2 regions of the Ochrobactrum sp. PL_is483 genome follow, and region 2 is predicted to be linked to the other one. Evidence: riboswitches for the same ligand, from Rfam matches in the RefSeq annotation. Region 2 holds a riboswitch; the other holds the start of a gene.
The links. A riboswitch is a leader RNA that binds a small molecule or an ion and turns the genes downstream of it on or off. The one in region 2 is predicted to bind S-adenosylmethionine.
Positions count from the first base shown of each region.

Region 1: linked by a shared signal. The riboswitch ahead of AC0TNJ_RS01020 (O-succinylhomoserine sulfhydrylase) and the one ahead of AC0TNJ_RS19410 (homoserine O-succinyltransferase) in region 2 are both predicted to bind S-adenosylmethionine.

Region 1 covers NZ_JBVPGS010000018.1:52,402-55,804, forward strand. The annotation lists gene AC0TNJ_RS01010 (GlxA family transcriptional regulator) at 1-60, opposite strand, end outside; gene AC0TNJ_RS01015 (2'-deoxycytidine 5'-triphosphate deaminase) at 114-1,205, opposite strand; SAM riboswitch at 1,400-1,479, shown strand; gene AC0TNJ_RS01020 (O-succinylhomoserine sulfhydrylase) at 1,571-2,764, shown strand; gene apaG (Co2+/Mg2+ efflux protein ApaG) at 3,005-3,397, shown strand.
Region 2 covers NZ_JBVPGS010000040.1:266,640-270,042, forward strand. The annotation lists gene AC0TNJ_RS19405 (MFS transporter) at 1-998, shown strand, start outside; gene AC0TNJ_RS19410 (homoserine O-succinyltransferase) at 943-1,863, opposite strand; SAM-I-IV-variant riboswitch at 1,907-2,016, opposite strand; gene AC0TNJ_RS19415 (copper homeostasis protein CutC) at 2,157-2,879, opposite strand; gene AC0TNJ_RS19420 (ROK family protein) at 2,876-3,403, opposite strand, start outside.

The sequences.
Region 1 (3,403 bases), on a different contig from region 2:
CGGAGCATCCGTTGCCGCTTGAGGCCGTTTGTCTCGATCCCGTTCAGTTCCATTCGTCACGTCGACCTTGCTCCTCCACCAGAATTATATTTGCTTGGAGGAGGCTACTATAGTCAACGAAAATGCTTGGAAAGCTTCAACTGCTGCGCCTGGTAGTTGGAACCGAGATCGACGCCATAGAGCGCCGAAGGGCGATGCAGCATATGTTCGTAAACCAGGCGGCCCACGATCTGCCCATGTTCCAGAATGAACGGAACCTCGTGGCTGCGGACTTCCAGTACCGCGCGGCTGCCGGTTCCGCCCGCAGCACTATGCCCGAAGCCCGGATCGAAGAAGCCTGCATAATGGACACGGAATTCGCCGACCAGCGGGTCGAACGGCGTCATTTCAGCCGCATAAAGCGGTGGCACATGCACGGCCTCACGCGAAACCAGAATATAGAATTCATCCGGATCAAGCACGAGTTCGCGCGCACCGCGATCATAGATCGGCTCCCAGAAATCAAGGATGTCGTGCGCCGCACGCTTGTCCACATCCACCACAGCCGTATGGTGCTTGCCGCGATAGCCGACCAGCCGGTCAGGACCGCCAGAAAGATCAACCGACAGCGCTATGCCACCGCCGGAGATATTCGGCATTTCCGCAGCGACCAGCGTTTCCGCATCATGGAGCGCGGCAAGTTCGGCCTCATCGAGTTGGGCCCGCCCCTTGCGGAAGCGTATCTGCGACAGGCGCGAACCCGTACGCACCACAATCGGAAACGTGCGTGGGCTGACTTCCAGATAAAGCGGGCCATTATAACCGGCCGGCACCTTGTCGAATTCCTGCGCGCCATCGGCAATGACGCGCGTGAAGATATCCAGACGGCCCGTCGAGCTTTTCGGATTTGCGGATGCGGAAAGATCAGGCGACAGCGCCAAGCCTTCAAGAAGCGGGACGATATAAACGCAGCCCGTTTCAAGAACGGCCCCTGCCGTCAGGTCGATCTCGTGCAGCTTCAACCGCTCCAGCTTATCTATGACCGGCGTGCCAGGGCCCGGCATGAAGGAGGCGCGAACACGATATGCTTTTGCGCCAAGCCTCAGATCCAGGCTCGCAGGCTGTATCTGATCGGCATCGAGAGGGCGTGGAGACGCCAGCAAACCGCTTTCAAACAGCGCGGAAATATCCGCATCCGCCAGAATTCCAGCATCTTTCTGCATCATCAACCCGATACTCCGTAGCCTAAGCACTGCTTGACAAAGACCATTGACCGGTCGCGGCGTCAATGCCAACCCTTAGAGCAGTGGGAAACCGGGTTTTCCGCAGGAATCCGAGTATTTTCGTGGCGCCTCGGATACGCTTTTCCTGAAACGGGACTGTTTCGGCATTGACGGCCTTGCCCAACAGGCATAATGAAAAACTGTTCCGTGGTGATTTGGCCGGCCGGCTTGCAGCCACGTTAAAGAATTCGCTAAAAAAGGCCGCGGTTCGTTACCGGCCTTTTGCGTGTTCGCAAGGCCGGTTTTTTATTGGCCGCCGAGGCATTTCTTCCCGCCCCGGCCGACCAGCTTTTCGACAGGTTGGAAAAATGACGACTGAGAGTACCCGCAAATTTCGCCCCGCAACCGAACTCGTGCATGCCGGATCGTTGCGCTCCGGATTTGCCGAAATGTCGGAAGCAATGTTTCTGACGCAGGGCTTCCTTTATCCCAATGCCGAAGCTGCCGAAGCGCGCTTCAAGGGTGAGGACCCGGGTTTCATCTATTCGCGTTATGCCAACCCGACCACGGACATGTTTGAAAAGCGCATGTGCGCGCTGGAAGGCGCCGAGGAAGCACGCGCCACCGCATCCGGCATGGCGGCAGTGGCCGCGGCCATTCTATGTCAGGTGCAGGCCGGCGATCACGTGATTTCCGCCCGCGCCGTCTTCGGCTCCTGTCGCTACATCGTCGAGACGCTTCTGCCTAAATATGGCGTCGAAATCTCGATCATCGATGGTTCCGACATCGAAAACTGGAAAGCGGCTGTTCGCCCGAACACCAAGGTTATGTTCCTTGAAAGCCCGTCCAATCCGACGCTCGAAATCATCGACATCGCTGCCGTTGCGCAGGTCGCCAATGAAGCGGGCGCCAAGCTCATCGTCGACAATGTTTTCGCAACGCCGCTTTTCCAGAAGCCGCTCGAACTCGGTGCCCACATCGTCGTTTATTCGGCAACCAAACACATCGATGGCCAAGGGCGTTGCCTTGGCGGCGTGGTTCTCTCCGACCGCGAGTGGATTGAAAACACCCTGCAGGATTATTTCCGTCACACGGGTCCGGGCCTCAGCCCCTTCAATGCGTGGATCATGCTGAAGGGCCTTGAAACACTGTCCGTGCGCGTGCGCCAGCAAACGCATTCGGCGGCTGCGGTTGCAGACTTCCTCGCTGGCAAGCCAGGCGTCAAGCGCGTGATCTATCCGGGGCGGGCAGACCATCCACAGGCCGAAATTATCGCCAAGCAGATGACCGGTGGCTCAACCCTCATCGCTCTGGAACTGGAAGGCGGCAAGGAGGCTGCGTTCAAGTTCCAGAACGCCTTGCAGGTCTTCAGCATTTCCAACAATCTGGGTGACGCAAAAAGCCTTATTACGCACCCGGCAACCACGACGCACAAGAACCTTACCGACGAGGCCAAGGCCGAACTTGGTATCTCGGACGGCCTGCTTCGCATATCGCTCGGCCTTGAGGATACGGACGATCTCGTGGAAGACGTGGAAGCAGCGTTGAAGGTAGCTCGCTGAACGCCGGTTCCCAATATTGTGGCTTTTAGGCTGCAAACAGAGACCTAAACGACGCAATTGCCGGAGATTTCGGCAATTGCGTTGTATTTGCTGTCCCACATTGTTGACCTCTCCCGCAACTTTGGCGATAGGAGGGGCGAATAGCGGCGTAAACCGAACTGACGAACCGTTAAATAGACAAGCATCCTTGCGATCCAGATTGCGGGATGTCAGGGCCGATGTGAATGCAGGGCAGTGCGCATGTATAAAGCGGTAACGCGGGGGATCGAAGTTTCGGTCGAACCTTTTTATCTGGAAGACCAGTCCGAGCCGGACGAAAACCGTTATGTCTGGGGCTACCGTATAACGATCGCCAATAATTCCGCTGAAACAGTACAGCTTCGCTCGCGCTACTGGCAAATCACCGATGCAAACGGACGTGTCGAAGAGGTGCGCGGCGCGGGCGTGGTTGGCGAGCAGCCAACACTTGAGCCCGGTGATTCATTTCAATATTCCTCGGGCTGCCCGTTGAGCACCACATCAGGCGTAATGGTGGGACGGTACCAAATGCAGGGCACCGGAGGCGTCATGTTCGAGGTCGATATTCCCGCCTTCTCGCTTGACATGCCGGACCTGCGACGTACATTGAATTGATATTCA
Region 2 (3,403 bases):
TGGCACTCATCCTCACAACACGGTTCGAGAGGAAAAACATTCTGGTCTCAGCGTTGGGCATTTTCATAGCAAGCAATATCATTGCATGCATCAGCCCCAATTATGCGATCCTGTTTGCCGCGCGGATCGGCATGGCCGCAGCCAGCGCAATCGTTTGCCTGATTGCAACCATGCTCGCCACAGAACTGGTTAGTCCCGCAATGCGCGGACGCGCTATCGGGATTATATTCATGGGCATCAGTGGATCGATGGCGGCTGGCGTTCCGACCGGAATGATCCTCGACGAATGGCTAGGTTGGCGCGCGGTTTTCCTGGGTCTGGCGTTAGCAGCAGCTCTGGTGTTCCTCCTGTCATTACGCGTGTTACCAAAGACTGGACGCAATCCCGGCGGTTTGCCACCTTATATGCCGCACCTGAAATCCTCACGGCTAAGGTCAGCCCAACTGGTTTCTATCTTGATGATCGGCGGACATTTCGTATTGTTCGCCTATCTTTCATCCTACCTTCTGGAAGTGGTCCACATTCCCTCTCACAAGGCCATCTGGGCGATGGTGGCCTTCGGATTAGCCGGAATGACCGGTGGTTATCTCGGTGGCTTGCTTGTCGACAAACTGTCGCCACGGCTGGCTATTGTACTGACACCGCTTCTCTATCTGACGGCGTTGACGGCGATACCGCTTGCAGTCGGCTCGGGCACAATTTTTGGCACAGCGCTGATGGCATGGGCCTGCGTCAGCTGGATGATTTCGCCCGTGGTTCAGAGCTTTCTCATCACGACCGATCCTGCAACAGCCGATGCCGGTGTCGGGATCAATCTGTCAGCCATGCATGTGGGCGTAGCGCTTGGCACCGCGATGGGTGGGCTTGTTTTGCAGCACCTATCTTTCCACGCCCTTCCCTGGTTCGGGTGCATTCTGGTCGCGCTGTCCTTGCTGTGCGCTCTTAACGCTTCCCGATTTTTTCCAGGTCGTAGGGCGTCGATTGATACATCTCGTTAATCCAGTTTCCGAACAGAAGATGCGCGTGGCTCCGCCAGCGATTTTCCGGCTGGCGTGTCGCATCGTCTCCGGGGAAATAATTCGCCGGAACCTTGGTGTCGGGCTGAACCTGAATGTCGCGGAAATACTCATCTGCAAGCGATGTGGTGTCGTACTCCACATGATTGAACATATGCAACGAGCGGTGATGCGGATCGTCCAGCAGACAGAGCCCCGTTTCCGGACTATCGACCAGCACCTTCAGCCCGCTATCAGCCGGAATGTCGCTCTTGCGTACCTCGGTCCAACGTGAAACCGGGATCTTGAAATCGTCCGAGAATCCCCGGAGATACGGCGAAGACGGCGCAAGGTTGCGCTGGCTATAGACGCCAGAGGCCTTGCCCGGCAGTTCATACTTGCCCATGCCGTGGAAATAATGAACGGCGGCCTGCGCTGCCCAGCATATATTCAGCGTCCGGTGCACATGGGTCTGGGTCCAGTCGAAAACACGCTGCATTTCGTCCCAATAGGTAACTTCCTCGAATTCGAGGCGTTCCACCGGAGCACCGGTGATGACAAAACCGTCAAAGCGTTGATCCTGCACATCTTCCCACGGCTGATAGAAGGACAGCATGTGATCGGCAGGCGTGTGGCGCGCCACATGATTGGTGATCCGAACAAGGGTCAACTCCACCTGCAACGGCGTTGCGCCGAGAAGGCGCGCAATCTGCGTCTCGGTGGTGACCTTGTTCGGCATCAGGTTGAGAAGACCGATTTTCAACGGGCGAATATCCTGACGAATGGCATCTGCTTCGCGCATGACCATAACGCCCTCGGCCTGGAGAACACTGGTTGCTGGCAGATCGTCAGGAATTTTAATCGGCATAGTCGCGTCGGTCCCTAGTTTGTAGCGGAGCGGACGCAAGTGGCTTTATCCGTATAATTGCCGGTTTGGCCACATCCTCTCTTTGCGGAGAGTACCACCTTGCCCGGAAAGGCAGGTTGGCGTTGGGCGTCGCCCCAACTCTTGATGTGATGCCACTTCTACTCAATCTCTTTCGGGGTGGCAATAGGGTTTAAGTGCCACCCCGAACTGTTTGAGAAATTTCCTTTTCACGAGCTGACCGGTGCGCGAAATCAGCACTGTCATAGACACACGGAATTTGGAATGAACGGCCTTTAAGTATGTTCGATTGCGGCTTTCAGCTCACTCACACGCCGGGCTGCTGTCCGAAATGATTGTTCTGTCGCAAATCCAAACGTGACAGCGCGAACATCCGTCTCGGGGACAGGTGCACGGCATGAAGCATGTATTTCCGTCACGCCTGTCGCATCTACTATGCGCCTCACGTTCTCGGCCTTAATGCCGCTGCCTGGCATGATGCTGATACGACCGGCGGCCATTCCAGCCAACAGCCGCAGATTATCCAGTCCCTCCTCCGCCGTTTGTGACAGACCGGACGTTAGAATACGTTCGAAACCGAGCGTAATCGCCTGTTCTAGTGCTGTCTTCATATCAGGAACCAGATCAAAGACGCGATGAAGCGTCGTTCCGAGGCCTTGCGCCTCTGCAACCAGCCTCCGCAACATCGCAACATCAAGAGAACCGTCAATCAGCGAAGCGCCAACGACAACACCCGCCAAACCGGCATTTCTTGCGTTGCGGATATCGGACATCATGATGGCTTCGTCTGCTGCCGAAAAGCAGAAACTGCCGGCGCGGGGTCTGACCATTGCGTACACCGGAATTGGTGCCTGCGAAGCAAGTTCCATCAAGGATTGTGAGGGCGTCAAGCCGCCCAGTTCAAGGGCGGAACAGAGCTCGATGCGATCCGCGCCGCCTTCAATTGCCGAATGAAGACCTTCGGCGCTATCCACGCAGACTTCCAGTAACACGCTCACGCCTGATGCCCCAATATTGCTGCTCCCACCAGACCGCCGTCGCTGCCAAATATACCGGGGACGACTATCGGCTGTTCTGTCTTTCGCAGGATTCGGGTCCTCACCGCCTGGTCAATGGCAGAAATCAGCTCTGACGCGGTGGCAAGACCACCACCTACGGGGATGATTGATGTGCCGGTTACATTGACAACAGCGGCCAGCGGATCGGCTACCAGCTGGAGATAGGCGGAGACTGTTCTCGCAGCCTTCTGACAACCGGCGAGCCAATCCTGTAAAATCCTATGGCTGGTTGCATCGGCAGCATTCAGAAATCGATGCAGTCTCTCAATCCCCCGCGCGCCGCCAATGGTATCGACACAACCGCTTTGCCCACAGCCGCAATTGAAGCGTGGGACAGATACGGCCTGACCGTTAATCTCTATGGATGTGTTGAGGATCGGGCCGTGCCCCCATTCGCCGGTCAGTCCGCCCTTACCTCGAACCAACCGACCATCCACAACGAGCCCACCGCCGACGCCTGTGCC